4 regions of the Ensifer sp. Root1252 genome follow, and region 3 is predicted to be linked to each of the others. Evidence: riboswitches for the same ligand, from Rfam matches in the RefSeq annotation. Region 3 holds a riboswitch; each other region holds the start of a gene.
The links. A riboswitch is a leader RNA that binds a small molecule or an ion and turns the genes downstream of it on or off. The one in region 3 is predicted to bind cobalamin.
Positions count from the first base shown of each region.

Region 1: linked by a shared signal. The riboswitch ahead of cobU (bifunctional adenosylcobinamide kinase/adenosylcobinamide-phosphate guanylyltransferase) and the one ahead of bluB (5,6-dimethylbenzimidazole synthase) in region 3 are both predicted to bind cobalamin.
Region 2: linked by a shared signal. The riboswitch ahead of metE (5-methyltetrahydropteroyltriglutamate--homocysteine S-methyltransferase) and the one ahead of bluB (5,6-dimethylbenzimidazole synthase) in region 3 are both predicted to bind cobalamin.
Region 4: linked by a shared signal. The riboswitch ahead of nrdH (glutaredoxin-like protein NrdH) and the one ahead of bluB (5,6-dimethylbenzimidazole synthase) in region 3 are both predicted to bind cobalamin.

Region 1 covers NZ_LMDT01000012.1:525,694-533,150, reverse strand. The annotation lists gene cobN (cobaltochelatase subunit CobN) at 1-3,766, opposite strand, end outside; gene cobW (cobalamin biosynthesis protein CobW) at 3,838-4,902, opposite strand; gene cobU (bifunctional adenosylcobinamide kinase/adenosylcobinamide-phosphate guanylyltransferase) at 4,906-5,430, opposite strand; cobalamin riboswitch at 5,568-5,974, opposite strand; gene ASD02_RS15125 (adenylate/guanylate cyclase domain-containing protein) at 6,284-7,457, shown strand, end outside.
Region 2 covers NZ_LMDT01000002.1:62,147-69,603, reverse strand. The annotation lists gene metE (5-methyltetrahydropteroyltriglutamate--homocysteine S-methyltransferase) at 1-1,495, opposite strand, end outside; cobalamin riboswitch at 1,593-1,813, opposite strand; gene ASD02_RS04820 (hypothetical protein) at 1,852-2,145, opposite strand; gene ASD02_RS04815 (LysR substrate-binding domain-containing protein) at 2,276-3,220, shown strand; gene ASD02_RS04810 (aspartate/glutamate racemase family protein) at 3,178-3,915, opposite strand; gene ASD02_RS04805 (ABC transporter permease) at 3,921-4,742, opposite strand; partial or broken gene ASD02_RS04800 (ABC transporter permease) at 4,744-5,574, opposite strand; gene ASD02_RS04795 (PotD/PotF family extracellular solute-binding protein) at 5,748-7,046, opposite strand; gene ASD02_RS04790 (ABC transporter ATP-binding protein) at 7,079-7,457, opposite strand, start outside.
Region 3 covers NZ_LMDT01000012.1:688,749-696,205, reverse strand. The annotation lists gene ASD02_RS15930 (acyl-homoserine-lactone synthase) at 1-620, shown strand, start outside; gene ASD02_RS15925 (DUF2865 domain-containing protein) at 808-1,878, shown strand; gene bluB (5,6-dimethylbenzimidazole synthase) at 1,787-2,578, opposite strand; cobalamin riboswitch at 2,623-2,832, opposite strand; gene ASD02_RS15915 (SDR family oxidoreductase) at 2,910-3,731, opposite strand; gene ASD02_RS15910 (phytanoyl-CoA dioxygenase family protein) at 3,823-5,016, opposite strand; gene ASD02_RS15905 (LacI family DNA-binding transcriptional regulator) at 5,117-6,142, shown strand; gene ASD02_RS15900 (quinone oxidoreductase) at 6,177-7,142, opposite strand; gene ASD02_RS15895 (2,4'-dihydroxyacetophenone dioxygenase family protein) at 7,155-7,457, opposite strand, start outside.
Region 4 covers NZ_LMDT01000002.1:70,274-77,730, forward strand. The annotation lists gene metE (5-methyltetrahydropteroyltriglutamate--homocysteine S-methyltransferase) at 1-190, shown strand, start outside; gene ASD02_RS04830 (hotdog domain-containing protein) at 187-987, shown strand; cobalamin riboswitch at 1,139-1,365, shown strand; gene nrdH (glutaredoxin-like protein NrdH) at 1,667-1,888, shown strand; gene nrdI (class Ib ribonucleoside-diphosphate reductase assembly flavoprotein NrdI) at 1,906-2,322, shown strand; gene nrdE (class 1b ribonucleoside-diphosphate reductase subunit alpha) at 2,292-4,445, shown strand; gene nrdF (class 1b ribonucleoside-diphosphate reductase subunit beta) at 4,462-5,451, shown strand; gene ASD02_RS04855 (multidrug effflux MFS transporter) at 5,554-6,750, opposite strand; gene ASD02_RS04860 (TetR/AcrR family transcriptional regulator) at 6,948-7,457, shown strand, end outside.

The DNA of each region.
Region 1 (7,457 bases), 160 kb from region 3:
CGGCGCGAAGCCGCACCGCAGCCGTTGTGCGGCCGCTCAGTTCAAAGCGTGCCGAGTTGGAGCGCGGGATCCAGAGATTACGGTCGATCGCCTCCAGCAACCGCTCCGAGAGCTCGGCGAGTGCCGCCGGGTTCTTGTCGCGCAGGAAGCCTGACACCCGCTCGTCGACGATGAAAGCCTGGTAGGCAGCCTCGAAATGATGGTCGCGCACGGCACCCGTGGTTGCGGCAAAGGCAAACATGTAGTCGACCGTCGCGGCGATCTCGAAGGCGCCCTTGTAGCCGTGGCGCATGACGCCATCGATCCACTTGGGGTTGACGACGCGCGCGCGCACCACACGGCCGATCTCTTCCTCCAGCGAGCGGATGACCGGCTTTTCCGGCCGGGAGTGGTCATTGTGGTAAATCGCCGGCCGGGCGCCGCTCAGGTGCTCGGCGGCAAGGCTCATGCCGCCTTCGAACTGGTAGTAGTCGTCGCTGTCGAGCAGGTCGTGTTCGCGGTTGTCCTGGTTCTGGACCACCGCTTCGATCGTGCGCAGCCGCTCCTCGAAGAGCTCCCGTCCCGCCTTGCCCTCCTCGCCGGCGCCATAGGCATAGGCGCCCCAGGTGAGATAGGCATCGGCGAGATCGGCTTTGCTGTCCCAGCCCTTCTCGTCGATCAGCGCCTGCAGGCCGGCGCCGTAGGCTCCGGGCTTGGCACCGAAGACGCGGTAGGAGGCGCGGCGCGCGGCTTCCGCCGGCTCGACGCCCGACGCCTCCAGCCGCTGCGTCTCGGCGCGCATGCGCGCGGCGATCATATTGTCGGCATCGTCTTCCTCAAGCGCCCCGACGGCACGGATCGCCTTGTCGAACAGCGCGATCTGGTCCGGGAAGGCATCGCGGAAGAAGCCTGATATCCGCAGCGTCACGTCGACGCGCGGGCGGCCAAGCATCGCCAGAGGCACGATTTCATAGCCCATCACCCGGCGCGAGACCATGTCCCAGGTGGGCTTGGTGCCGATCAGCGCCAGGGCCTGGGCGATGTCGTCACCGCCGGTGCGCATGTTCGCCGTGCCCCAGGCCGTCAGGCCGAATGAGGACGGCCATTCGCCGTGATCCTGCAGATAGCGGCGGATCAGCAGTTCGGCGGATTTCTTGCCAAGTTCAAAGGCCGCCGGCGTCGGCACCGAGCGGCTGTCGACGGAGTAGAAATTGCGGCCGGTCGGCAGCACGTCGGGACGGCCGCGGGTCGGCGCGCCGGAAGGCCCCGGCGCCACGAAGCGGCCATCAAGGCCGGTGAGAAAGCCGGCCATCTCGGCAGCGCCGGAGTTGATGATCGATGGCTTCAGTCGCGCCTCGATCTCGCCAAGCACGGTGCGGGTGGCAGGCCAGTCCTCGGGCGCGAGCGTCTCGCCAGAAACGAACGCCGCCGCCAGCAGCTCGATGCGCTCGACAGTATCGCCGGCCGTCCGCCACGGTGCATCGGAAATGGAGGAAAGCATGTCCGGCCGTGCGCCTTCCCAGGGATCGGACATCACGCAATCGAGCGGATCGAAGCCGAGCCCGGCATCCGCGGCCATCGCCCGCTGCAGGCTCTGGTCGGCGCCTTCGCCAAGGCTGCGCGGCACCCGCGCCAGCGCCACGGTCAGGTCGGTCAGCAACCGCCCCTCCGGTGCAACGCCAAAAATGTGCAGGCCATCGCGGATCTGCATTTCCTTGAGGTCGCAGAGATAGGCGTCGAGCTTCTCCAGCGCCTTGTCGTCGCTGTCGCCCTTGTCGATACGGGCATCGTGGTCGAGGCCGATGTCACGCACGAGGTCGAGGATCTGCCGGCTGAGCAGCCTGAGCCGGCGCGGATCGCCGCCGGCCGCGTCGTAATATTCGTCGACCAGCGCTTCGAGATCCTTCAGCGGCCCATAGGATTCCGCCCTCGTCAGCGGCGGCGTCAAATGGTCGATGATGACGGCGCTGGTGCGGCGCTTGGCTTGCGTGCCCTCGCCGGGATCGTTGACGATGAAGGGGTAGACATGCGGTAGCGGCCCAAAGATCGCCTCGGGATAACAGGTCTCCGACAGCGCTAAGGCCTTGCCGGGCAGCCATTCCAGATTGCCGTGCTTGCCCATATGCACAATGGCCTGCGCGCCGAACTGGTTGCGCAGGAAAGCGTAGAAGGCGAGATATCCGTGCGGCGGCACCAGATCCGGCGAATGGTAGCTTTCCTTCGGATCGATGTTGTAGCCGCGCGCCGGCTGGATGCCGACGACAATCTCGCCGAAGCGGGCAAGCGGCAGCGCGAAGGCGCCATCGAGGAAGAACGGGTCGGTTTCCGGCGCACCCCAGCGGTCGCTGACCTCATCCTGAATCTGTTTCGGAAGCGAATCGAAGAACGTATTGTAATCGCTGAACGAAAGAACTTCGCGGATCTCGCGATCGCGGCTCGCCGCGTTGGTCGGCCCAGCCATCAGGTAGCCGATCAGTGCATCGCCATCCTCAGGCACGCCGGCGACGGGATAACCTTCGCTCGCCATGGCGCGCAGCACTTCAACCGTGCCCGCCGGCGTATCGAGCCCGACGCCATTGCCGAGTCGGCCATCGCGATTGGGGTAATTGGCCATGATGATGGCGATCCGCCGTTCGGCCGGACGGGCGCGGCGCAGTTTTGCCCAATTGACCGCAAGCCTGGCGGCAAAGCGGACCCGGTCGGAAAGCGGTTCGTGCCCGACGATGTTGGCTTCGACCTTGGGATCGTAGATCGAGGCCGCCTTGAAGGAGACGGCGCGCGCCAGAATGCGGCCATCGACCTCCGGCAAGGCAACGTTCATGGCGAGATCGCGCGCCATCAGCCCCTGCGGCGAGGCCTGCCATTGCGCGCGCGACGATCCGGAGAAGATCACCTGCAGCACCGGCGCGCCGGTTGATTCCAACACGGTCGGCTGCCTGTCGGCACCGGGCGAGGAAACGGCAAAGCCGGTGGCGTTCATCACCACGTCGGGTGCCGCCTCGGAAAAAATCGATTGCAGCGTGCCGACCGAAACGGCATCCTTGAGGCTGGAGACAAACAGCGGCAACACGCGCATGCCTTCGGCGGCAAGCGCCTCGATCAGCGCTTCGACCGGCCGGGTCTCGCCGCTCTGGACCAGGGCGCGATAAAAGCAGATCCCGACTGTCGGGGGTTCGAATCCCTCCCCCGCGACCATCCGCTCTTGGACACGTGCCTTCCATTCGCTGACGCCGATGACGCCCGCGCCCGGCCACCAGATGCCGGCCTTGAGCAGCGGTTTTGCCGGCTGCGGCTTTTCCGCGTCTGAGATCAACGCCTCGGCGTAGTCGAGGAACAGGCCGGCATTGTCAGCGCCGCCCTCGGTGAAATAGGCCCAGAGGCGCTGGCGGTCGTCGGCCTCAACGGTCGAAAACGGCTCGAGGCCGGGATCGGGCTTGTCGTCGCCGGGCAGCACCGCGATCTGGAAGCGGTGGGTGACGGCGGCGGCATGCAATGCTTCCAGCACATAACGGAAATAGCTGGCGCCACCGAGCGGCCTGACCACGATGAGTTTTGCATGCCTTGCCGTGCGCTCGACATAGGTGTCGACCGACATCGGGTGCATCAGGTTCATCAGGCTGGCGATGCGCAGGCTCAGCTCCCCGTCGCGCCGGCCATGGGCCGCCGCGATCGACGAAAGCTCGGTGTCGGCGGCCGACAGGAAAAGCACGTCGGCCGGCGTTTGCCCCAGGTCGATCGCCTCGTTGCCGTCGGCGATCGTTCCTTTCTGGGCGAGAAGCAGATGCATGTTTCTGTCCGTTCGAGCAATTCCAGGAAAAGCGTGAAATGGCTTTCCTGGAATTGCGTTGCTTCAAGGAGTTAGGCGAGTGCGGTGATGGCGGCGCGCACCGCAGCTTCGTCCATGTCGTGCAGGCCGATGACGACGAGGCGCGTACCGCGCTTCTCGCCAGCCGCCCAGGCACGGTCGTAATACTGGTCGATGCGGGCGCCAACGGCCTGGATCAGCAGGCGCATCGGCTTGCCGGGCACGTCGGCAAAGCCCTTGAGGCGCAGCACGTCATGCTCTGATATCACGCCCTTGAGGCGATCGATGAAACCTGCCGGATCGGCAATCGCGCCGAGCTCGACGACGAAGCTGTCGAACTCGTCATGAGAGTGCTCCTCGCCGGCCTCATGTTCCATCTCGTGGTGAGACTTGCGGTTGGCGATATCGCTTTCCGTGCCGACGCCGAGGCCGAGCAGGATGGCAGCGGCAACTTCGCCGTTCTTCGCCTCGATCATTGTTGGCTTGCGGTTAGTGCGCGAAGCGACCTCGTCGCGCACGGCCTTGAGGCCGGAGGCGTCGATCAGATCGGTCTTGTTGAGCACGATCAGGTCGGCGGCGGTCAACTGGTCCTCGAACAGTTCCTCGATCGGGCTTTCGTGGTCGAGATTGTCGTCCTCGACACGCAACGCATCGACCTTGTCATGGTCGTCGGCAAAACGGCCGGCGGCAACGGCGGCACTGTCGACCACGGTGACGACGCCATCGACGGTGACTTCGCTGCGGATATCAGGCCAGTTGAAGGCGGCGATCAGCGGCTGCGGCAAAGCGAGGCCCGAGGTTTCAATGATGATATGGTCAGGACGATTTTCGCGCTCGAGCAGCTTGGTCATGGTCGGGATGAAATCATCGGCAACCGTGCAGCAGATGCAGCCATTGGTAAGCTCAATGATATCGTCTTCCGAGCAGGCTTCTGCGCCGCAGCCCTTCAGCACGTCGCCGTCGACGCCGAGATCGCCGAACTCGTTGATGATGAGCGCAATGCGCTTGCCATCGGCGTTCTGCAGCAGATTGCGGATCATCGTCGTCTTGCCGGCACCGAGGAAGCCGGTGATGACGGTCGCCGGGATCTTGCCCTGGTTGGCTCTGGCAGTGGTCATGGATCAACCCTTCATTTTCAGCGGCAATCCGGCCGCGACAAAGTAAACTTCCGCGGATTTCTCCGCAACGATCTGGTGAAGCCGGCCGGCATGGTCGCGGAAATCGCGGACCATGCGGTTCTCGGGCACGATGCCGAGGCCGACTTCGTTGGAAACAAGGATGAGGCGCGCCCGCGCCTCCGGCAGGAAAGCGGCAAGGGCCGCGAACTCTGCCGCCATGTCGCGCCCTTCCATCATCAGGTTGGTGACCCACAGCGTCAGGCAGTCGACGAGCACCACGCGGTTCTCGTCATCGATGCGCGTCAGCAGCGAAACGAGGTCGAGCGGCTCTTCATGCGTCGTCCAGCCTTCGCCGCGCCTTGCCCGGTGATGGTCGATGCGCTCGCGCATCTCGTCGTCCCAGGCACGGCCGGTCGCGACATAGTGCATGCCGAGCCCGGAGGCTTCGACGAGCCTTTCGGAAAAGCTGGATTTGCCGGAACGGGCACCGCCGAGGACCAGAACCGGCCCGGCATGGGAAATGCTCATGTGCGTTGCAGCCTCACGCGCTTGGTCGCGAATTCGAGCGGCAACAGGATTTCACCGCGCCGACGGCGCGTTCGGGAAACGATCGATGAGCCAAGACAACCTCCGTGATGGCGTGGGAAGCGGGCTTCCCTTCGGGCGGAATGCCCCTGTCGGACGGCAGGTCTCCTGGCTCACGGCGTCACGAGCCCACCACATCGCGCCCCGCGTGATCACGCGAAGACCGATGCTTGGGCCCGAACGGCCCGCCTCACCTTCCCGGCGTTTTCTGGTTTCGTGAAAGGCGGACGATTCGTAGAAGAAGAGGCGTCCAACCCGGCTGATCACGAAGCCACGCCAGTGGCTTTTCCGGCTGAATTCCAAACCGCCTTCGATTGCCCCATGCAATCGAAAGGAAGCCGGCTATCAGCCCGATGGCGAACCCTGACCGTTCTACAGTCGCGGGGTCGGCTGCGATAAGGATGCCCGATTTGGGTCCATCCGTCACATTCCCAATTATTCCCCCGCATCGCCACGATCCGGGGAAACCATCCAACGTCAGATGATTAGGAAGCGGGCGCCGCAAAGTCAATCGACGCGTGCGACACGCCACCCGTCGAGATGCGGCGCGCGACAATTTGCCGGCAGCAGGCCGCAAAGGCCACTCCTGCATGTTTTTATCCTTAGATGGTATTCGACCTAAGGATAAAAACATGCAGCAATTCAAAGTGTTACAGCGACCTTTGCGCGTCCAGTAAGACGCGCGGCGCTGTAGTCGACGTCGGAGCGGACGCTCCACGGCAACTGAACTTTATTTTAGCAACGTCAGATATTGCGATAGAGTAGCCGAAAGTCGTTTCGATTATCCGGAAGGCAGATGGAACGCAGGCTCACCGCCGTGATGATTGCCGACGTTTCCGGCTATGGACTGCTCACCCAAGCCGACGAAGAGGGTACGTGTGCCCGCTTTCAGGCCGATCTGCACGGCCTGTTCGAACAAAGGATTGCCGCACATCGCGGGCGGTTGATCAAGACCATGGGCGACGGGTTATTGGTCGAGTTCCAGAGTGTCGTCGAGGCGGTCCGTTGTGCGGTGGAGGTTCAGCGCGCGAAATCCGAAAGCCGCGGCTCCGATCAGGGTCGACTGGAATTCCGCATCGGCATCAATCTTGGCGACGTCATCGTTGAAGGCGACGACATTCACGGCGATGGAGTGATCATTGCCGAGCGCCTGCAGAGCCTCGCCGAACCGGGTGGGATCATCATCTCCGGCACCGCCTACGACCAGGTCGAGAAGCACCTCGATGTCGGCTTCGTCTTTCTCGGCGAACAACGCCTGAAGCATATCGAAAAGCCGGTGCGGACTTACCGGCTGGGGCTGAACGAAGCCCGCCCCGGCAGCGTAAAGGTCGCTGGGCGCCACGCGAAGCGCTGGGCGGCACTCGTTACGTCTGCTGTCGTGCTCGGCGCTGCTGCCGGCGTGGCCTGGTGGCGGCCCTGGGAGTCGCCTGTGGAAACGGTCCAGATACAACCACCGAACCTGACCGCGCCGGACAAGCCGTCGATCGCGGTGCTTCCGTTTGCCAACGTGAGCGACGATCCCAGGCAGGAGTATTTCGCCGATGGCATGACCGATGGCCTTGTCACCGAGCTGGCTCAGGTATCCGGCTTGTTCGTTATCGCGCGTAACTCGACCTTCACCTACAAGGGCAGGGCGGTGACACCCAGGCAGGTGTCCAAGGAACTCGGTGTCCGATACGTCCTCGAAGGCAGTGTGCAGCGTGCCGGAGAACAGCTACGGATCAATGCTCAGCTCATAGATTCTCTCAGCGGCGGCCACGTTTGGGCCGGCAAGTTCGACGGTTCACTTTCCGATGTCTTTGCGCTGCAGGACGAAGTGATGCGCGGCATTGCCGACGCGCTTGCGCTTCGGTTGAATCCTGACGAGCAGATGGCCTTCGGACGCAAGGAAACGACGGTCCCGGCGGCCTTCGATGCGTTCCTGCGCGGCTGGGAGCATCACCGGCGCACGACCCCCGAAGATTTTGCAA
Region 2 (7,457 bases), on a different contig from region 3:
CCTCGATGCCGATTTCCTCCTGCCAGCGCACGGCCTTCTCCGTCTCCTGGCGCAGGTAGGCGAGGTAGTCGACATAGCTGAGCTCGCCCTTGGCATGCAGCGATCGTGCCTGGCGCACCTCTGACGTCTGCGGGAAGGAGCCGATCGTCGTCGTCGGGAAGAGCGGCAGTGCCAGCCTGTCTTCCTGCCGCCGCCGGCGCGTTGCAAAACTCGATTGACGGCGGCTGTCTGCTGCCGTCAGGTTCTTCAAGCGTCCGGCAACGAGTGGATCGTGGACCTTGAGCGAGGTCAGCCGTGCCTCGACCGCAGCAATCGATTTTGCAAAGACCTGCTCGGGATTGGCCAGGCCCGGCTCGAATGCGCGGGCAAGCAGGCTGAGTTCGTCCAGCTTCTGCAGGGCGAAGGCAAGCCAGGAGACGAGCTCCGGATCGAGCGCTCGTTCGAGATCGAGGTCGATTGGCACATGCAGCAGCGAGCACGATGGTGCAAGCTCGATACGATCGCGGCCATGCGCCTCGATCAACGGCTGCAGCCGGCGGAAGAGGCCGGCAAGATCGGTACGCCACACATTGCGGCCATCGACGACGCCGAGCGACAGCACAAGCTGTGCCGGTACCGTCTGAAGTAGCAAGTCGAGCTGTTGCGGCGCCCGCACGAGGTCGACATGCAGCCCGGCAACCGGCAGCGAAAGGGCTGTCGGCATGTTGTCACTGACCGCGCCGAAATAGGTCGCGAGCATGATTTTCAACTGCGGAAGTTCCGAGGCGAACGTCTGGTAGGTCAGCGCCAGCGCCTGGCGTTCCCGCTCAGTGAGATCGAGCACCAGGCATGGCTCGTCGATCTGCACCCATTCGACGCCGGCTTCCCCAAGCTCGGTGAGAAGCTTCGTATAAACAGGCAGCAGCCGCTCGATCAGATTGATGGTGTCGAATCCGCCGGCAAGCGCCTTGCCCAGTTTCAGGAAGGTGACGGGGCCGAGGACGACAGGGCGGGTGACATGCCCGAGCGCCTTGGCTTCGAGGAAGGCGTCAAGCGGCGCATTGCTCGTCAGCTCGAAGCGCTGATCCTCCGCGAATTCCGGAACCGTGTAGTGGTAGTTCGTGTCGAACCACTTGGTCATCTCCGGCGCCTGGTTGCCCCCGTCGGGCCCGCCATGCGTGCAACCGGACGCGCAGGCGGCAGTCGTCGAACCGCGCGCCATGGCGAAATAGGCGTCGAGGTCGACCGGGCCGCCCTTCCAGCCATAGGCCGGTGGCACCGCACCAACCAGCACTGATGTGTCGAGAACCTGGTCGTAAAGCGAGAAGTCGTTCGATGGAATGATCTGGATCCCACGCGCCTTTTGCGCGGCCCAGTTTTCGGCCCGCAGCCTGGCGGCGACGTCGAGCAGGTCCTGTCTCTCGATCTTGCCGGCCCAATAACGCTCCAGCGCGAACTTCAGTTCACGGTGGCTGCCGATACGTGGAAAGCCGAGATTGGCTGTCTTGATTGTCATTTCCTTACCCCGAAGGTTGTGGGCAAGGCTTTGAATGCGACGCATCCACGACCGAGACTGGCTCGCTCGTCAAGGCGACACATCGGACACCCCGCCCGTGGACGTTATCTATCGCGGCAGGTCTCCTGGCTTGCGGGTCAACACGAACCGTCCCGTCTTCCCGAGGCGTCTCCCTCAGTGACATCATTGGACGACCGCTCGCCGCTTACAGTTGCGGGGGCAGCTCCGGCATGAGCGCCTTGCAGCGCCGCACCGAATTCCCTCTTAGCTCCGGCCTGTCGTCAGACGAGCCGCAGAACCACGATTGTTCGACAATGCCCCGCAAAGTCGACGGCGTCAATCGTATAAAGAAATGTTTATGTCTTTATTTTCTCCATTCGGCCGAGGTCGAAAGCTTGTCGCGAGGGCGGCGACGCGACTTCATCATTTGGCGTCTGCGGCGAAAGGGCACCGCCCGGATCAGAGCCCGCTACGTGCTGCCACGGATCAGCAACATCGCCCGCGCGCGCCCGGATGCTGTCATTGTCTCGCGTCAGGCCGATGTCCCTCAGTTGGAACTCGCTGAATGTATCGATGGTCGTCGTGGCGTCGGCAGCTCTCTTGGCCGAAGTCCAGACGTGGAGGATGATCGATCGCAGTGCGCTAAGCATTGCTAACCCCTTCAGTTCTGTGGTGATGTGTTCGCGAGAAAATTGAGGATTTTGGTGGTTTCGCGCAAAGCGATTTCTCGCATGCTGCCATAAAGAATGCTTATCTCACTTCATGAGCAAGATTCCCCCCATGAGTGCGGTGCGCGCGTTCGAGGCCGCAGCCAGGCACTTGAGTTTCACCCGCGCGGCGCAGGAGCTCGGCATGACGCAAGCCGCTGTCAGCTATCAAATCCGACTGCTGGAGGACCGCACCGGCACGCCGCTGTTTGTCCGTCTGCCGCGGGAAGTGCGCTTGACGGCTGCCGGACGGCAGCTTGCGCCGAAGGTGACCGAGGCGCTCGATCTACTGGGTACGGCGTTCTCCGAGATTGCCGACAAGACCGAGCATCACCTGCACATCTCGGTACTGCCAACCGTCGTCTCAAGTTGGCTTGGTTCCAGGCTCGCCTCGTTTCAGACAGCCCATCCAAACATCAGCATTCGCGTGCACATGTCCACGGAGCTGATCGACTTCAAGCGCGATGCGATTGATCTCGTGGTGCGCAGCGGCAACGGCGACTGGTCGGGCAATGAAGTGTTTCCTCTTTTCCCGATCGAATACATGCCCGTCTGTACGCCGACGTTCCTGGAAAAACATCAGCTGAAGGATCCGGCCGACGTTCTCACGGTGAGGCGCTTCGGCAACGCCAGCTGGTGGCGGCGCTGGATGACCGAAGCGGGCGTGGAACCGCCGGCCAGCAATGGCACTGAGCTGATCTTCGACGTCCAGGCAATGGATGTGGCCACCACATTGCTCGATCATGGCATTGCCATGGTCGTCTCCACCTTTGTGATTGAGGAGCTTCGCAGCGGAAAACTCGTCCGGCCGTTCAACCATGTGGTCAGGGATGGCCGTGCCTATTGGCTGGTCTATCCGCAAAGCCACCGGCGGCAGAACAAGATCCAGGTGTTTCGCGAGTGGATCATTGCCGAAGCCGCCACATCGAACGCGCAGCTGGCCGCCGTGGCCGGAGAGCTTCCCTCGGTACGGTCTCAAGCCGAGATCGGTGCGAGCGCGCTCATAAGACCTGAATAGGATTTGCTGAGCGGCGGAGCATAGGAGCCGCGCTTGCTGGTCGTCAGTCCTTGCGACACCAACGCCTCGGCCTGCTTGACGGCTGCCGATACGCCATCAATGACCGGAACGCCGTATTCGGCTTGAAGTGCGCGCGCAAGATCGGCCATCCCGGCGCAGCCAAGCACGATCGCCTCGGCGCCGTCCTCAACGAGCGCCAGCTCGATTTCGCATCGCAGCTTCGCCAACGCGGGCGAAGCCTTGTCCTCAAGCTGCAGCACCGGGATGTCCGCAGCGCGAACCTTCGTCCGGGCACTCATCCCATAGCGTATGACCAGGTTCTCGATAAGCACACGCGACCGCTCGAGTGTGGTTACGACGGTGAAACGCTGAGCAAGCATGGCGGCCGTCGCCACAGCGGATTCGCAAAGCCCGACCACGGGGATGCGGGCAAGCGCGCGGGCTGCTTCCAGACCAGTATCGTCGAAGCATGCGATGACGGCGGCGTTGGCGCCTGCCGCTTCGCCGTCCCGGATTTCGGTGAGCACGCCCGGAAGCGCGATCGCGCCATCATAGTGGCCTTCGATCGAAGCCGGTCCGGACTTGGACGTCCTCGCGATGATCTCCGTGTTCGGGCCCGCGACGGCGCGGGCTGCGGCCGCCGCCTTCTCGGTCATGGATAGGGTGGTGTTCGGATTGACGATCAGAATGCGCATCGAACCTAGCTCATTTTTACCTGCCGCCGACGAAGCGTCAGAATGACGGCAAGCGCGACGAGGATGGTGGTGAAGGAGAAGAGCGTCGTGACCGTGCCCAGCGCGTAAAGCACCGGCGTCGTCACATTGGTGGTCATTCCGTAGATTTCCAATGGCAGGGTGTTGTAGCTGCCCGAGGTCATCAGTGTACGGGCGAACTCGTCGTAGGAAAGGGTGAAGCCGAAGAGGCCGACCCCGATCAGGCTCGGCGCTATCATCGGCAGCACCACATGCCGAAACGTCTGCCACGGGGTGGCGCCGAGATCGCGGGCCGCCTCTTCATAGGCCGGCGAAAAGCGGTTGAAGACGGCAAACATGATCAAGACGCCAAAGGGTAGGGTCCAGGTAAGATGTGCGCCGAAGCCGGAGGAATACCAGGCGGGCTTCAGGCCAAACTGCTGGAAGACGACACCGATCCCGAGCGAGATGATGATCGAGGGCACGACCAGGCTGGCAACGGTCAGGTAGAAGAGGGCCGTCGCCCCCTTGAAGCGGTGGCGAAAGGCAAGGCCGGCGAGGAGCGCCACGACGACGTTGACCACCATCACCATCAGTCCCAGCGTGAATGAGCGGCGGAAGGACGCGCCGAAGTCGCCGACCGCCTGTTTCTCGAAGAGATTGTAGAACCAGTGCAGCGATAGTCCGTTCAACGGAAATGTGAGACCGCCATTCGGCCCCTGAAAGGACAGGATCAGCACCGCCGACAACGGCCCGTAGAGAAACAGCACGAACAGGGCGAAGAAGCCCGCGAGCAGGTAGAATTCAAGGGTGCGCCGCTCATGGTTCATCTCAGAGTTCCTTTCGGATATCAACGACCCGAAGGATCGCGGCGACCATCAGGAGCACGACGATCAGCAGCACTACCGCATTGGCGGCCGCAGCCGGATATTGCAGCAGTGACATCTGGTTCTTCATCATCAGCGCGACCGAAGCGCTCTGTCCGCCCGACATAACTTGAACCGTCGAGAAGTCGGCCATGACGAGGGTGACGACGAAGATCGAGCCGATGGCGATGCCGGGCTTGGCGAGTGGCAGGATGACGTTCCAGAGCACTTGCCGGCCGCTGGCGCCGCAGTCGCGCGCCGCTTCGATCAGCGAACGGTCAATGCGCATCAGCGTGTTGAAGATCGGCGTCACCATGAAGAGCGTATTGAGGTGAACCATGGCAAGCACGACAGCAAAATCGGAATAGAGCAGCCACTCGATCGGTTGCGGAATGATGCCGAGGTCGATCAGCGTCGAATTGACGAGGCCATTGCGTCCAAGCACCGGGATCCAGGAGATCATGCGGATGATGTTCGAGGTTAGAAACGGCACGGTGCAGATGAGGAAGAGCACCATCTGCATGGTCGTCGTGCGCACGTGGAATGCGAGGAAATAGGCGGCCCAGAAGCCGATCAAGAGTGTGAGGCACCAGACGAGGGCGGTGAATTTCAACGTGTTGAGATAGGTCTTCCACGTCACCCACGAACCGAGCGTGTCGACATAGTTCATGGTCAGGAAGTCCGGATAAAGCCCGGCAAAGTCGTAGTCCCAGAAGCTGACGACAAGAACCGTCAGGATCGGCAGCACGAAGAAGAACCCGAGAATGAGGATGAGAGGCAGCGCCTGCAGATAGGCGCCCAGCCTTTGCAGCCAAGCACGGACACTGCTGGGTCTACCGGCCAAGGCCCCCGATGGCTGCGAAATTGCCACTACCGCCATTGTTCATCCTCTCGCGTTGCTCGTCAGGTTCCGCTCGCTGCGGGCGGCCCCATTCGAGGGCGCGCCGCAGCGAGGGCGTTTCGTCTGCCTCAAGCCGCGATGAACTCGTTCCAGCGCTTGATCATGTAGCGATCCTCATCCATGACCGAGTTCCAGCAGGCGACCTTGCCCATGCGGTCTTCGAAGGAGCCGCCATCGCGCACGGCACCGGCCTTCTCCATGACCTTGCCCTCCGGCGAGAGGATATCGCCCTTTGCCGGCTTGCCCTCGACCCAGTAACCCCACTCGTCCTCGGACATGAAGCCCTTGGCCGTGTCCATGGCGGCCGAATAGTAGCCCTGACGGTTGAGATAGGCGCCGACCCAGCCCGACAGGTACCAGTTGATGTATTCATAGGCCGCGTCGAGCTGGGCGCCCTGGAGATGAGCGGCAAGGCCGAGGCCGCCACCCCAGGCGCGATAGCCTTCCTTGAGCGGCTGGTATTTGCACGCGATCCCCTTCGAGCGGACGGCGGCGACGGCCGGTGACCACATGGACTGGATCACCACTTCACCGGAGGCCATCAGGTTGACGCTCTCGTCGAAGGATTTCCAGAAAGCGCGGAACTGACCGTCCTGCTTGGCCTTAATGAGGAAGTCGATCGTCTGGTCGATCTCATCCGTCGTCATGTTGCCCTTGTCGGCATATTTGACGTTGCCCAAGGCTTCCATGATCATGGCGGCATCCATGATGCCGATTGACGGGATGTTGAGGATCGCGGCCTTGCCCTTGAAGGCCGGATCCATGATGTCGGCCCAGCTCGTGATGTCGCGGCCGACGAGATCCGGGCGGATGCCGAGGGTATCGGCATTGTAGATCGTCGGAATGAGCGTCATCCACTGGGTCGGCGACTTCGCGAAGGTCCTGGAAGCCTGCGCCTCGACAAAGCCGACGGTGTGCGGGGCGGTGCCTTGGGCGATAATGCTTTCGGGCTTCAGCTTGCCGTCGATGAACAGCGGGACGATCTTGTCGTAGTACTTGATTTTCGAGACATCCATCGGCTGCATCACTCCGGCCGGGAAGACCTTCTTGGCGATCCAGTATTCGATGTCGGCGATGTCGTAGGAATCGGGCTGCGTCACTGCCCGCTGGGCCGCGGCGTCCGAATCCGTCGCAGTCATTTCCAGTGTGATGCCGAGATCCTGTTTGCACTTCTCGGCAATGGCATTGATGTTGGAAACGCCGGTGCCGAACTGGCGCAGCGTGATCGGGTTTTGCGCCCAGATCGTCGGAAAGCCGGTGATCGCCCCGGACCCGGCAATCGCGCCGATTGCCGCCGCACCGGTCTTGAGCAGCGTGCGTCGGGACAGGCCCTCCTTCGAGGTCTTCGGTGTAGTTTCATTCGTCATGCGCAGTTCCCCTTTTTTTGATGGTTGGTCACTCATGCTGAAAGGCGACCGAGGGGGACGACATCCTCCAGGGCCCAGCTCAGGGACACCGCGTCGCCGACCGACACGGTTTTGTTGAAATAGTCGGCATCGCTGACGATCACTGTGAAGTCGTCGCTGCCGGCGCCACTGACGGTCAACTTCACCGAAGCGCCGCGATATTCGATGTTGGAGACCACCGCCTGAAAACCGAGGGTCTTTTCCGAGGCAGGCTCGAGGCGAACGCGGTCGGTGCGGATGCCGATGTCGATTGGCGCACCGATTTCCTGTGCGATGTCGCGAACGGCAAACCTCGGGCCACCGGCCGCCTCCATCTCGACGATCCCGTCACGGATGGCGCTCACTCGGCCCGAAAGCACATTGTGGTCGCCC
Region 3 (7,457 bases):
CACGCGGACAGCACCCACAGTCCATCGACGAGATGTTCAAGCTGCGCAAGCGCGTCTTCCACGATTTCCTGAAATGGGACGTGCAGACCGATGGGGAATGGGAGATCGACAATTACGACAAGTCGAATCCGCTCTATATTCTGTCCTATTCGCCGGAGACGGGAAAACTGCGCGGATCGCTGAGATTGCTGCCGACGCTCGGCCCCAACATGCTGGACGATACGTTCCCGATCCTGCTTGGCGACAACCCTGAGATCCGCAGCGCCTCGATCTGGGAATCGAGCCGCTTCTGCATCGACCCGGAGATTTCTCAGGACCGCGCCTCCAACCAGGTGACCGTCGCCGCCGCAGAACTGATGTGCGGTGTCGGCGAACTCGGGCTGGCCTCCGGCATCAGCCATATCGTCACGGTGACCGATGTCTTCCTCGAGCGGATGTTCCGCCGCATGGGTTGCCCCGGCGAGCGCATCGCTGACCCGCACCGGATCGGCTCGGTCTATGCCGTAGCGGTCGCCTGGGAAGTGACGCCGTCGCTGCTCAGCGCCATGAAGGCCGTAGCGGCGATCGAAGGCACGGTTCTTGAACGGCCGATGTCGCTGGAGACGGCACGCGCCGCCTGATCTCTAACGCTCCTTCCGTTCCTCCCACCGGACGGAGCTGTTAACGCAATGCGAGGCTTGTCGTTGCACCGGCGGCGACAAGCCTTATGATAGGGCTGAAACAGGAAGTGCCGACAGCGACCGAACCCGGACAACAAGGGTGGCGCCGTGCGGTTGCAGGAATGGACGTTCGCCCGTGTTCCGGAACATGAAAACCCTAGCCGCGGCGACCTTGCCGCTGCTTCTGGTTCTTGCCGATCAGGCGCTGGCCTCCAGCGTGTGCGACCGCCTGAACACTCGGCTCGCCGAACTGCCCGCCGCCATCGAAACTACGGCCGATACCCGCGATTATGCGAGCGCGATTTCCCGACAGAACATCGAATTGCGCCGGGCGCGCAACGATCGCCGACGCGCCGGCTGCGGCACAGGCAGCGTCGTCGTCTTCAACGGCGGCGACCCGGATATCTGCACAGACATCAACAGTCTGATCGCCGAGATGGAAGACAATCTGCGCATCCTCAAATCGGAGCGCCAGCAGCTGATGTCAGGCGATGGAGACGATACGCGCCGGCGCATCCTCGCCGCCCTCGAGATCAACGGTTGCTATGGTGGCAGCGAGGAATTTGCGACCGCCGACCCGGACGAGCCGGAAACGTACCGCAACATCCTGCGCGATCTGCCGCCGGACGAAAGCTACGGACCAATGCTGCGGGACGGCGAAATGGGCACCTACCCGCCGGAAAGCGGCGTCTATTCCGGCACGCTTCGCACCATGTGCGTGCGCACTTGCGATGGCGCCTTCTTCCCGATCTCGTCCGAGGCAAGCCCTGTGGACTTCGCCCGCGACGAGCAGGCCTGCCGCGCCCGCTGCCCGGGTGCCGAAACAGAACTATTTTTCCACGACCTGGCGACCGAGGAGAGCGACCAGATGGTCTCCGCCTCGACGGGACGCCCCTATAAAGAACTGCCAAACGCCTTTGCCTATCGGACGCGCGGCGTCGGCAAGCCGGGCATTTGCGGTTGCCAGATTCCAAAGATCGCGACGACGCCCAAGGCTTCCAGTGGCAACACTGGCAACAGCGAATCGTCGATCATCGTCATCGAGGGCAAGAAGGAAGCGGCCGCCCCTACCGCCAAGGCGGCTGCGGAGGAGCGCCCCTACGATCCCGCCAAGAGCAAGGTGCGGGTCATCGGGCCGACGTTCCTTCCCCAGGAGGAAACGTCGATCGACCTTCGCCATCCGAAGGGTCCGGGCTACCAGCCGGTTCAGAGCAACTGATCGCAGCGTCTGCCTTTCGGCAGGTTCCCCAGCCTTCCTCGAACACCAGCTCCTCCAGCGGCAGCCGCTGGCGCCAGCCCTTAACCGCAAGTTCCGGCTCCTGGTAAAGGCGATCGACATATCCGAGGCAAAGCCAGGCGACGATCACGACATGATCGGGAATGCCGAGGATCGCCTTGATCTCATTTTCATGAAAGATACTGACCCAGCCGACACCAACGCCTTCGGCGCGCGCCGCAAGCCAGAGGTTCTGCACGGCACAGACGGTGGAATAGAGATCCATCTGCGGGTTATGGGTGCGCCCGAGAACGACCGCTCCACCGCGCGTGCGGTCGCAGGTGACGCAGATGCTCAAGGGTGCCTTGCGGATCCCCTCCAGCTTCAGGGAGCGGTATTTCGCTTGGCGGTCGCCATCGAACATCAATGCCGCTTCGTCGTTGGCGCGGGAAAAGGCCTGCCATACCCGCTCGCGGGTTTCGGCCTGCCGGACCACGACGAAATTCCACGGTTGCATGAAACCCACCGATGGCGCCCGGTGCGCAGCATTGAGCAGGCGCATCACCACATCGTCAGGCAAGGGTTCGGCCAGGAACTGATCCCGCACGTCCCGGCGCGTTTCGATGGCTCGATAGACGGCTTCGCGCTCGTCGGATGAAAAGGCCTCTGCAGCCGCAAGGCCGCCATTAGCGTCAGTCCGCATCGTTCGATCCCCAACAATGCACAACCTTCCGCCGTCCGCGCGGATATCGGTCTATCTTGCCAGGCCGGTCTTCTGACTTCGGATCAACCGGCCGCCTCACCTTCCCAGATCACATGAAGATCCAGTGGCAAGATCTTGAGCAAGCACAAAATCCCTAGAGGCAGTCGTCCCCGTCACAGCGTTGGGCACGTTCCGGAATAACACCGGATTCCCGATTCTCCCGCGTTGCGGGCACCTGACGGCGTCATAAGGGCACAGCCCACAGGGAATGACAAGCAAGTCCGGCGTCGCTTGCCGGTCACTCCACAGGGCCTCGCGACAGCGTCAGATGTCAGAGCGGCGCGACCGGATGCGGCGAGCCGTCATAGCCGCCCCACACCGACTGGTCGAAGCAGATGACCGACCCCGTCATCAGGCCGGACTCATCCGACGAGAGATAGGCGCAGGCACGCGCGACTTCCTTGGGGTCGACAAGCCGACCGAAGGGTTGGCTGGCGGCCGCCTTTTCGAGCCAGTCGTCTGCCGCCCCATGAAATTCGCGCTGGATGCGGTCTTCCCCTTCGGACGCCATCCAGCCGATATTGAGGCCATTGACGCGAATGCGGTTGCGCAGCAGCGCATAGGAGGTGTTCTTGGTCAGCGTCTCCAGCGCCCCCTTCGACGAGCAATAGGCGGCGATAAACGGCTGACCGGCCATCGCCGACATCGAGCCAATATTGACGATGGTGCCCTGCGTGCCCTCCCGCCGCATCAGCTTTACCGCTTCCTGCATCAGGAAGAACGGTGCGCGCACATTGACAGCGAACATCCGGTCGAACAGTTCGGGGCTGGTGTCCAGGATGGTGCCGCGATCGGTGATCGCCGCCGCATTGACCAGCGCATCGACGCGCCCGAATGTGGCGTCGCAGGCGCTGACGACCTTGCGCGCGTCCTCGACCTTTTCGAGGTCTGCCTCGACATAAAGTACCTGCGCGCCGGTTGCCTTGCGGATCTGCTCGGCCTTCGCTTCGCCCTTGGCAACGTTGCGTCCACAGATGACGACACCTTTAGCCCCACGTTCCGCAAACAGGTTGGCGATCGTTGCGCCCAGCCCCTGCGTCCCGCCGGTGACGATGGCGATCTTGCCGTCGAGACGGCCATATTGCTCGGTCATGAAAGTCCTCCCAGAATTGAAAGTGAGATGAAAACAGGGCGACCGGCCCCCGCCGCAGAACGCCGGGGACCGGAAAGATCGATTCTGCCGTTCAGCTCAGCTTGCGCTGTGCCTGCTCGCCAAGCGCGCTTCTGAAATCCGCATCGCTCCACCTGCCTGCCAGCGCCTCATGCATCAGTTGCGCCTGGGTCTTCGGCGCGAGACCGCCCAGCGGCGGATCGCGATCGAGATTGGTCGGGAAGGAATAGCCCTCGGCACAGGACGCAATCGCATTGGCCGCCTCATCGGCCGAAAGCGTGCCGGATGCCACGAGTGCGGTCAGCGCCGGGTAGAGGGCTGCACTCATCCTGGCGCGATCGACGGTCTCCATCGCCCTCCCGAAGGCCGAGGAGACCTGGAGCAGGTTGGCGACGCGCTTGATATCAGTCGAATGATTGCTGCCGGCCGCATGGAAGAGAGCCGGGTTGAAGAAGACGACATCGCCCTTTTCCAACGGCAGCTGCACGTGATGCTGGTCGAAATAGGCCCGGAACTCCGGACGTTTCAACGCGAGATAGCCGGGCACGTAGGTCTGGCTATAGGGAAGGAAAAGCGTTGGACCGCTCTCGATCGGCATGTCGCAATGGGCAACGGCACCTTGCAACGTCAGCACCGGCGACAGCCTGTGCACATGAACAGGATACTGCTCGATGACATCAGAGGTCTGGAATCCCAGATGATAGTCGCGATGGGCCGCCTGCGACGCGCCGCCGGGATTGACGCGATTGACCTGCGCCGTCAGCTGGTAGTTCGGACCAAGCCAGGCTTCGCTGACGAGCGCGATGATGGCGTTGGCGTAATAGGCGGCAAAGTTCTCAGGGCTTTTCAGGCAGTGTTTTTCGAGCGAATTCCAGATCCTGTCGTTAGCGCCGGGCTTGGCAAAGTGGTCGCCGCCGCCACTGTTGGTGCGGTGTTGCTCGTCGATGATGGCGTCAAAGATGCCGCTGGCCGCATCGATGACTGATGTGTCGGCATAGGCGTGCTTGAACACCGCCACCCCGGGCCCGGTTGCCAGCACCTCGCAGATTTCGGCCAGGGCAGCGCGGCGCCCCTCGGTCGTGGCGCAGGCGGCAACCAGGCTGGCGCTGTCATAGATCAGCACATTTTTCTCGCAGGCGAGCGCGTGTGGATAATCAGCAAGGTTCGTCTGCCGCTCCACCTCCGCACGGAACGCCTCGATGTCGCAGGCATCCTCGCTCAGCCACACACGGTCGAGGCGCTGGCGCGCCCTGTTGTCGGTCTTCATCTCGTTCCTCCTCAGAAACTTTCGATGTCCCGACTATAGGCGGCGTGAGATCGTGATATAGAGCAGGAATCCATCAAAAAACCATCAGGAGAGTTCGTCGTTGGCACATCCGTTTCTGGTCAAGGATATCGCCTTTCAGGCGGGACTCAGCACCGCGACCGTCGACCGCGTCCTGAATGAACGTCCCGGCGTGCGCCGGCAGACGGCAGCCCGCGTGCGAGCCGCCATCCGCGAGCTGGAGAAGCAGCAATCGGGATCGGAGATGCAAGGCCAGAAGCGCGCGATCGATATCGTGATGGAGGCGCCGGAGCGCTTCACCGAGGCGGTCAGGCAGGCGTTCGAAACCGAGGCGCCGACCTTCATGCCGACCACGTTTCGCTGCCGGTTCCATTTTGCCGAGATCATGCGGCCGCACGACATCGCGCAGCTGCTCGACCGCGTCCGCCTGCGTGGGACCGACGGCGTCGTGTTGAAGGCACCTGATGTGCCCGAAATCGTTGGCGCCGTCGCCCGCCTCGAACAGGCGGGAATTGCGGTCGTCGCGCTTGTCACCGATCTGCCGAACTCGGCGCGCACCGCCTATGCCGGGGCCGACAACCGCGCGGCCGGCGAGACGGCGGCCTATCTCGTGGGCGAACGGTTCGCCGGGCAGGCAGCAACCGTGCTCGTGACGATTTCGAGCAGCCGTTTTCGTGGCGAGGAGGAACGCGAAATCGGCTTTCGCCGGGTGCTCCGCGAGCACTATCCGGCGATCCGCATCGTCGAGATCAGCGAAGGCTACGGCAAGGACGCCGAAACCGGTGTTCTTGCAGCAAGAGCGCTTGCGACAGACGCCGACATCAATGCCGCCTATTCGATCGGCGGCGGCAACCGCGCCGTGCTGGCCGCCTTCGAGCGCCTCGGCCGCGACTGCAGCCTGTTCATCGCTCATGACCTCGACCAGGACAATCTGGCGCTGCTGCGCCAACGCCGGATCCATTTCGTCCTGCATCATGACTTGCGCAGCGACGCCCGCATGACTTTTCGCGCTATTCTCGCACGACGGAGCGGCGCCGGGCAAAAGCTGGGCGGAAGCCGACTGTCGGCCGTCGAGGTGATTACACCCTACAACGTGCCCATCATTTGAAAGGCGGGCCCCGCGACGACACGGGGCCGGTCTCTCACTCCGGCAAAAGCACGATCTTTCCGGAAAAGCTGCGGTCTTCGAGCCGCGCATGGGCTGCCGCACCGTCCGACAGTGCGAAGGTCTCGATGCGCGGACGTTCGATGATACCAGCGCGCAGGGCCTGGAACAGACGCTCTGCCCGGCTTAGCCGTTGCTGCCGGTCTGTCAGAAAATCCCAGAGATCGCCGCCAACGACGGTTTTCGAATTTTCCATGAGATAGCGCGGATCGACCAGCGGCGCCGGCCCACCCGCCATGCCGAATGTCACCAGCGTGCCGCGCGAGCGCACCGCCGAGAGACTGTCGAGCAAGGTTATGCCGACCGAATCATAGGCGACATTGACCCCACCGGCGCTCAAGGTGCGCACCTTGTCCGGCCAGCCCTCGTCATATCCGAGCGCATGGGCAGCACCGGCGGCCTTGGCAAGGGCCTGCTTTTCCAGCGTCGAGGCCATGGCGATGACGCTTGCGCCGCGCGCGATGGCGAGCCGGATCAGCAATTGCCCAACGCCACCGCCTGCCGCCTGGACAAGAACCGTGTCACCGGCCCGGACGCTATAGCTGTCCTCAACCAGATACTGCGCCGTCAGCCCCTGCAGCAGGAGCGCTGCCGCCGCCTCGAAGCCGATATCAACAGGAAGCGGAATCGCCCGCTCCAAAGGCACGGTCACCCGCGTTGCATTGGCAAACGGCACGTCGGCAAACCCTATCCTGTCGCCGAGGGCGATGCCTTCAACGCCTTCACCGACCGCGATGACCTCACCGGCCCCTTCATAGCCGGCAATAAAGGGTGCCTTGCCGGCGAGCACATAATTGCCCTTGCGCCGGTAGATATCGGCGAAGTTCAGCCCGATCGCCCGCATGGCGAGCTGGATGTGGCCGGGCGGCACGGCCGGGTCGGCAACCTCGCGGTAGCTCAGCACCTCGGGCCCACCGAACGAGTCGAACACCAATGCATGCATGATCACTTCCCCCTATCGGATGAGCGTACGGACGAATTCGTCGCCGAGCCCGACGGACTTACAGTGTGCCGCATACCGATCGAGCCTGACGAGCACATCTTCATACCCTTCGGCGTTGCCGTCCTCGTCGAGATAGACCAGGGGGCCGAACACATGGAACAGCGCCTTCATATGCCCGGCCTCCGGATGCACGTAGAGCGTATGAATGTCTCCCGCCGGCTCGAAGATGAAGGTGCCGCGTCGTGCTATCCAGTCGCGCTCACGATACCCCCAAGTGCCCTCGAGCGTCCAACCGGTAACCGGATTGGAATGGCG
Region 4 (7,457 bases), on a different contig from region 3:
CGAGATGGTGCATCTGATCGAACAGGCGACCGACGGTCTGACGCCGGCGCAGATCTGGGTCAATCCGGATTGTGGGCTGAAAACAAGGCGGTGGGAGGAAGTTCGCCCGGCGCTCGTCAACATGGTCGCGGCGGCGCAAACGCTGCGCCAATCCTTCACTGCCGGCCGGCAAGAGGCCGCAAACGCATGACGGACGATAGCAATATCGAGAAGGCGCCGGGGGAAACCCCGGCGCCCGCCACCTTGATCGACATCGTCTTTCCCGGCGACACCAATCACCACGGCACGCTCTTCGGCCGTGCGGGCCTCGCACTCATGGACCGGACCGCCTTCATCGTCGCCACGCGCCACGGCCGCGTTCCCTTCGTCACCGCCTCCTGCGATCGCGTCGACTTCCGCGGCCCCGCCCACATCGGCCATATCGTCAGCTGCAGCGGCCGCCCGATCCGGGTCGGGCGGCGTTCGATGGTCGTCGAAGTCGATATGATCGCGGAAGATCTGACGGCCGGCACCCGCGATCTGTGCGCCCGCGGCCAGTTCACCATGGTCGCGATGCCGGAGGGCAAGGGCGCCGGCTGGTCGTTGCCTTCTCTCGACACCGATGCGATCGGAGCGCCAAAAGACGATGCCGTGCGCATGGTCGATATCGTCTTTCCGGATCAGGCCAACAGCTTCGGCGCCATGTTTGGCGGCGACGCGCTGGCGCAGATGACCAAGGCCGCCTTCGGCGCGGCGACACGGGCGAGCCGCAAGACGACAGTGCTCGCCTCCTGCCAGCGCATCGATTTCAAGCACCGGATCACCGTTGGCTCGATCATCGAGCTTGTCGCCAGGATTGTGCGCACCGGACGGAGCTCGACGACGGTCGATGTCGAATTGTGGTCAGAGGATTTGACGGGAGCGAAACAGACCCTGACTGCCCATGGCGCCTTCATCATGGTGGCAGTCGACGGGGACAATCGTCCTGTTCCCGCCTTCGCGGCTTGAGGATTTCAGCAGAGCTGTCAATGACGGCTCTCCATCCACAGGCTTCGCCGACACTTGTCGTTTACTCCCCGCTATCCACACCCGAAAAAATATTGTCCGCCTCCCAGGTGGCTTCGACATGGAACCTATTGACGCAATTTTCCCGACATATACTATATCTAGTGTTCGAGGTTCTCCCGATTCGCAAGGATTGGGAGCGAAGATGGGAATACGGTGCCGTCGTAGCGATTTCGCTTGGCTAAGCCGTGGCTGCCCCCGCAACTGTAAACGGCGAGCAACTGTCCAGCATTCGGCCACTGAAGCATGATGCTTCGGGAAGGTCCGGACAGAAGCACCGACCCGTGAGCCAGGAGACCTGCCTCGATCGATAAACGTCCACGGGCGGGGTGTCCGGAGAGGTCAGAGGTGTGCATGGGGCAGGATGAAACCTGCCTGATCGTCTCGACGTCTCCCCGGAAGCGCCGTCTTCAACTTCGGGGTGAAGTCATGTCCGCGTCATCGAATTCCTATCATTCGCCAATGAAGAGGCGCGGGAAGCCGCGAATCTGACGAACAACCGCGCCCGGGTCTTCTCGACCCGAGCAAGCGGTCATCCTGCCAGTCCTGCATTTCGCCGGATCGCTTGTGCGTATCCGCATGCCTTTTCATGCCCAGATCCAGCCGACCAAACGAGGAAGAAATGAACGTCACCGTCTACAGCAAGCCCGCCTGCGTCCAGTGCACCGCAACCTATCGCGCGCTCGACCGCCAGGGCGTCAATTACGAGGTGATCGACATTTCGGTCGACCAGGACGCGTTCGAGACGGTCAAGGGCCTTGGCTACATGCAGGTTCCCGTCGTCATCGCCGGTCCGGAGCACTGGGCAGGCTTCCGCCCCGACAAGATCAGCGCACTGTCCTGAAGCCGAGGTACGGCGCGATGGGGCTGATCGTCTATTTTTCCACCCGCTCGGAAAACACCCATCGCTTCGTCGGCAAGCTCGGCCTGCGCGCCAGACGCATTCCCGTCAGCGCGGCCGACGCGCCGCTCGACGTGCACGAACCCTATGTGCTCGTCGTCCCGACCTATTGCGGCGACGACGGCCGGGGCGCCGTGCCCAAACAGGTGATCCGCTTTCTCAACGATGCGGACAACCGCTCCCACATCCGCGGCGTGATTGCCGCGGGCAACAGCAATTTCGGCGCGACCTACGGGATCGCCGGCGACGTGATCTCGGCCAAGTGCCAGGTGCCCTATCTCTACCGGTTCGAACTGTTGGGAACCGATGAGGACGTCGCCAATGTCAAAAACGGGATGGAACGATTTTGGACGTCTCAACACTCGAACGCCCCTTGAAGGCGACGGAATCGGCGCTCGATTACCACGCGCTGAACGCCATGCTGAACCTCTATGACGAGGACGGCCGGATCCAGCTCGACAAGGACCGGTTGGCGGCAAAGCAGTACTTCCTGCAGCACGTCAACCAGAACACCGTGTTCTTCCATAACCTGCGCGAAAAACTCGATTACCTCGTCACCGAGGGCTACTACGAGCAGGAGGTTCTCGACCAGTATTCGTTCAACTTCGTGCGCGACCTGTTCGATCACGCCTATGACAAGAAGTTCCGTTTCCCGACCTTTCTCGGCGCCTTCAAATATTACACCAGCTACACGCTGAAGACCTTCGACGGGAAGCGCTACCTCGAGCGCTACGAGGACCGGGTCTGCATGGTGGCGCTGACGCTGGCGCGCGACGACGAGGCGCTGGCGCGCGACATGGTCGACGAGATCATCTCCGGTCGCTTCCAACCGGCGACCCCGACCTTCCTCAACGCCGGCAAAAAGCAGCGCGGCGAGCTCGTCTCCTGCTTTCTGCTGAGGGTCGAGGACAACATGGAATCGATCGCGCGCGGCATTAATTCGGCGCTACAATTGTCGAAGCGCGGCGGCGGCGTGGCGCTGTCGCTTACCAACATCCGCGAGGCCGGCGCCCCGATCAAGCAGATCGAAAACCAGTCGTCCGGCATCATTCCCGTGATGAAGCTGCTGGAGGATTCGTTCTCCTACGCCAACCAGCTTGGCGCCCGCCAGGGTGCCGGCGCCGTCTATCTCAACGCCCACCACCCCGACATCATGCGTTTCCTCGACACCAAGCGGGAGAACGCCGACGAGAAGATCCGTATCAAGACGCTGTCGCTGGGCGTCGTCGTTCCCGACATCACCTTCGAACTCGCCAAGAACAACGAGGACATGTACCTGTTCTCGCCCTATGACGTGGAGCGCGTCTACGGCGTTGCCTTCACCGACATCTCGGTCACGGAAAAATATCGGGAAATGGTCGCCGACAGCCGGATCCGCAAGAAGAAGATCAAGGCGCGCGAGTTCTTCCAGGTGCTGGCCGAAATCCAGTTCGAGTCGGGCTATCCCTACATCATGTTCGAAGACACGGTGAACCGCGCCAACCCGATCGCCGGCCGCATCACCATGAGCAACCTCTGCTCAGAAATCCTCCAGGTCAGCGAAGCCAGCGAGTACAATGACGACCTGTCCTACAAGCACCTGGGCAAGGACATCTCCTGCAATCTCGGCTCGCTGAATATCGCCGCCGCGATGGATTCGTCCGATTTCGGCAAGACGATCGAGACATCGATCCGGGCGCTGACCGCGGTCTCCGACATGAGCCATATCGCCTCGGTTCCCTCCGTCGAGAAGGGCAATGACGACAGCCATGCGATCGGCCTCGGCCAGATGAACCTGCACGGCTATCTCGCCCGCGAACGGGTCTATTACGGTTCGGACGAAGGCGTCGATTTCACCAACATCTACTTCTACACGGTGACCTACCACGCCATCCGCGCCTCCAACCGCATCGCCGTCGAACGCGGGTCGAGCTTCAAGGGCTTCGAGAACTCGAAATACGCCTCGGGCGACTATTTCGACAAGTACACCGAACAGGAATGGAAGCCGGCGACCGAGCGGGTGCGCGAACTGTTCGAAACCGCAGGCATCGATATCCCGACGCAGGAAGACTGGCTGGAACTCAAGCAGGCGGTGATGACATCCGGCCTCTACAACCAGAACCTGCAGGCGGTGCCGCCGACCGGCTCAATCTCCTATATCAACCATTCGACCTCCTCGATCCACCCGATCGTCTCGAAGATCGAGATCCGCAAGGAAGGCAAGATCGGCCGCGTCTATTATCCCGCGGCCTTCATGACCAACGACAATCTCGACTACTACCAGGATGCCTATGAGATCGGTCCGGAGAAGATCATCGACACCTATGCGGCTGCGACCCAGCATGTCGACCAGGGGCTTTCGCTGACCTTGTTCTTCAAGGACACGGCAACGACCCGCGACATCAACCGCGCGCAGATCCATGCCTGGAAGAAGGGCATCAAGACGATCTACTACATCCGCCTTCGTCAGATGGCGCTGTCCGGCACGGAAGTGCAGGGCTGCGTTTCCTGCGCGCTTTGATACTCCGGGGAACAAGATGAACATCCAACTGAAGACCAAGGCGCCCAAGGGCTCGCAAGCCGTGCGCGCCATCAACTGGAACCGTATCGAGGACGACAAGGACCTTGAGGTCTGGAACCGGCTCACCGGCAATTTCTGGCTGCCGGAAAAGGTGCCGCTTTCCAACGACATTCCCTCCTGGGCGGCGTTGCGGCCGGAAGAGCAGCAGCTGACGATCCGTGTGTTCACGGGCCTGACCCTGCTCGACACGATCCAGACGAGCATCGGCGCACCGACACTGATGGCGGATTCGATCACGCCCCATGAGGAAGCGGTTTATTCCAACATCTCCTTCATGGAAGCGGTGCATGCCCGTTCCTATTCCTCGATCTTTTCGACGCTTTGCTCGACACCTGATGTCGATGACGCCTATCGCTGGTCGGAGGAGAACGAACATCTCCAGAAGAAGTCGGCGCTCATTCTCGAGCAGTATCGCACCACGGATCCGCTGAAGCGCAAGATCGCCAGCGTCTTCCTCGAGAGCTTCCTGTTCTACTCCGGCTTCTATCTGCCGATGTATTGGTCGAGCCGCGCCAAGCTGACCAACACTGCCGACATGATCCGCCTCATCATCCGCGACGAAGCGGTGCACGGCTACTACATCGGCTACAAGTTCCAGAAGGGCCTGGAGCGGCTGAGTAACGAGCGTCGGCAGGAGATGAAGGATTTTGCCTTCGACCTGCTGCTCGAACTCTACGACAACGAGGCGAAATATACCGAATCGCTTTACGACAGCGTCGGCCTGACCGAGGACGTGAAGAAGTTCCTGCACTACAACGCCAACAAGGCGCTGATGAACCTCGGATATGAGGCGCTGTTCCCGGCCGATGCCTGCAAGGTCAATCCGGCGATTCTGTCGGCCCTGTCTCCGAATGCCGACGAGAACCACGACTTCTTCTCCGGTTCAGGCTCATCCTATGTCATCGGCAAGGCGGTCGCGACAGAAGACGAAGACTGGGATTTTTGAGGGGCATGCTGCGTTCGACTGCAGGCCAATAGCAAAACGGCCGGTGAAGACGAGAAGGTCTTCACCGGCCGTACTGTTTCCACCCTCCGAAGCGAGGTTATGTTACTCCGCCGGCACAACGCGGCTGCGGCCGATGGTTGCCTGCGTCAGCAGGAACGCGCTGACCGCGCAGATGGCGATGCCCGCGGCCATCGGCAGTGCTGTCCCATCGAAGAAGACGGCAGCAACGATCATGGCGACAGCCGCCGTGACGAAATGCAATGTCCCCATCAGCGCCGATGCAGTACCGGCAATCTCGCCGTGATCCTCAAGCGCCAGCACCGCGGAGGTCGGGATGACCAGACCGAGCGCGCCGTAGCCGACGAACAGGAATGCCGCCATGACCGGCAACTGGTTGAAGCCGAGGCTCATGAGAATGAACATGCTGGCCATGGTCAAGGCAAAGCCGGCGACGGCAAGCTGCATGACACGCACGAGACCGAAACGAACGCCAAGCCAACCGGTCGCCTGCGAGACCGCGAAGAACGATACCGCGTTGATCGAGAAGGCGAAGCTGTATTGCGTCGGCGTCAGGCCATAATGATCGATCAGCACGAAGGGCGAATTTGCGAGGTAGACGAGGAAGCTCGAAATGCCGAGGCCACCGATGAAGGTGAGCGTCAGGAAGTTCCGGTCGCTCAGAAGCAGCCGGTAGGCGGCAATCGCGCTGCCGAAATTGCTGTCTGCCCTGTCCTTCTTCGGACGGGTCTCAGCCAATTGGGTCGACAGCAGGATCAGGCCGATGAAGGCTGCGATCATGACGGCACAGAAAACGCCGCGCCAGCCGTAGAACTCGATGACGGCGCTGCCAGTCAGAGGCGCCAGGATCGGCGAGATGCTGAACACCAGCATCAGCAGCGACATCAGGCGTGCCGCCTGAACGCCGGTGTGCATGTCACGAACGATGGCGCGCGGAATGACCATGCCGGCGGCACCGCCAATACCTTGCAGGAAGCGGAAGGCGATGAGCGTTTCGATATCGGTCGCGAGCGCGCAGCCGATGCTGGCCAGCGCGAACAGGCCGATGCCGAGATAGAGCGGCGCCTTGCGGCCCCACATATCCGAGAGTGGGCCATAGACGAGCTGGAAAATTGCAAAGGAAATGAAGAAGGCGAGCAGGCTAAGCTGCACGACACCGGTCTCTGCGGCGAGATCCTTGCCGATCGACGGCAGCGCGGGGAGATACATGTCGATTGCGAAAGGCCCGATCGCTGAAATCAGACCGAGGACTATGGCAGTGCGTAGAAAGGACGCCGTCATGGTGATGATCTTTCAGAGGTCGCGAAACGAACGAGGACGCGCGCCTGCATTCGTTGCCGCCGGGATTGAAACTGGAATGAGCCGGTCGTGCCAGGATCGAACGTCCGGGAGACGCATCCATGTGGTCCATAATTTTGGACACACATGTCAAATTAGACACTATTGTCCAAACCGTCAACATGTCCTATCGTCGGATCATGAAAAAACGACAAGCCGCCTTGCCGACCGCCGGTGGCCCCACCCAGAAGGGTCAATGCGCCAAACGCATCTCGATCCTCGACGCCGCCGCAGAGGTCTTCTGCCGCGAAGGCTTTTCCGGCGCCAGCATAGACGAAATCGCCGCGGAAGCCTGTGTTTCCAGGCAGACCATCTACAATCACTACCGCGAAAAAGAGACGCTGTTCATGGCGGTGGTGCAGGATATCCTCGACCGAACCAACGCCGCGCTGTTCTCGATCCTCGCGACCTTCCCGCAACGGGCAGACAATCTCGAGGACGACCTCACTGCCTTTGCAGTGCGCCTCAACAGGAACTGCATCTGCAATCAGGACGGCAAGTTCATCCAGAAGCTGGTCGAGACCGAGGGAGAGCGATATCCCGAGCTGATCAGGATCTGGCGCGAACAGGGACCGGGCAAGATCGGCGCGGCACTCTCGGCACTGTTTGCTCGACTTGCCCACGCGGCCCCGCTTGAGATCGACGACCTC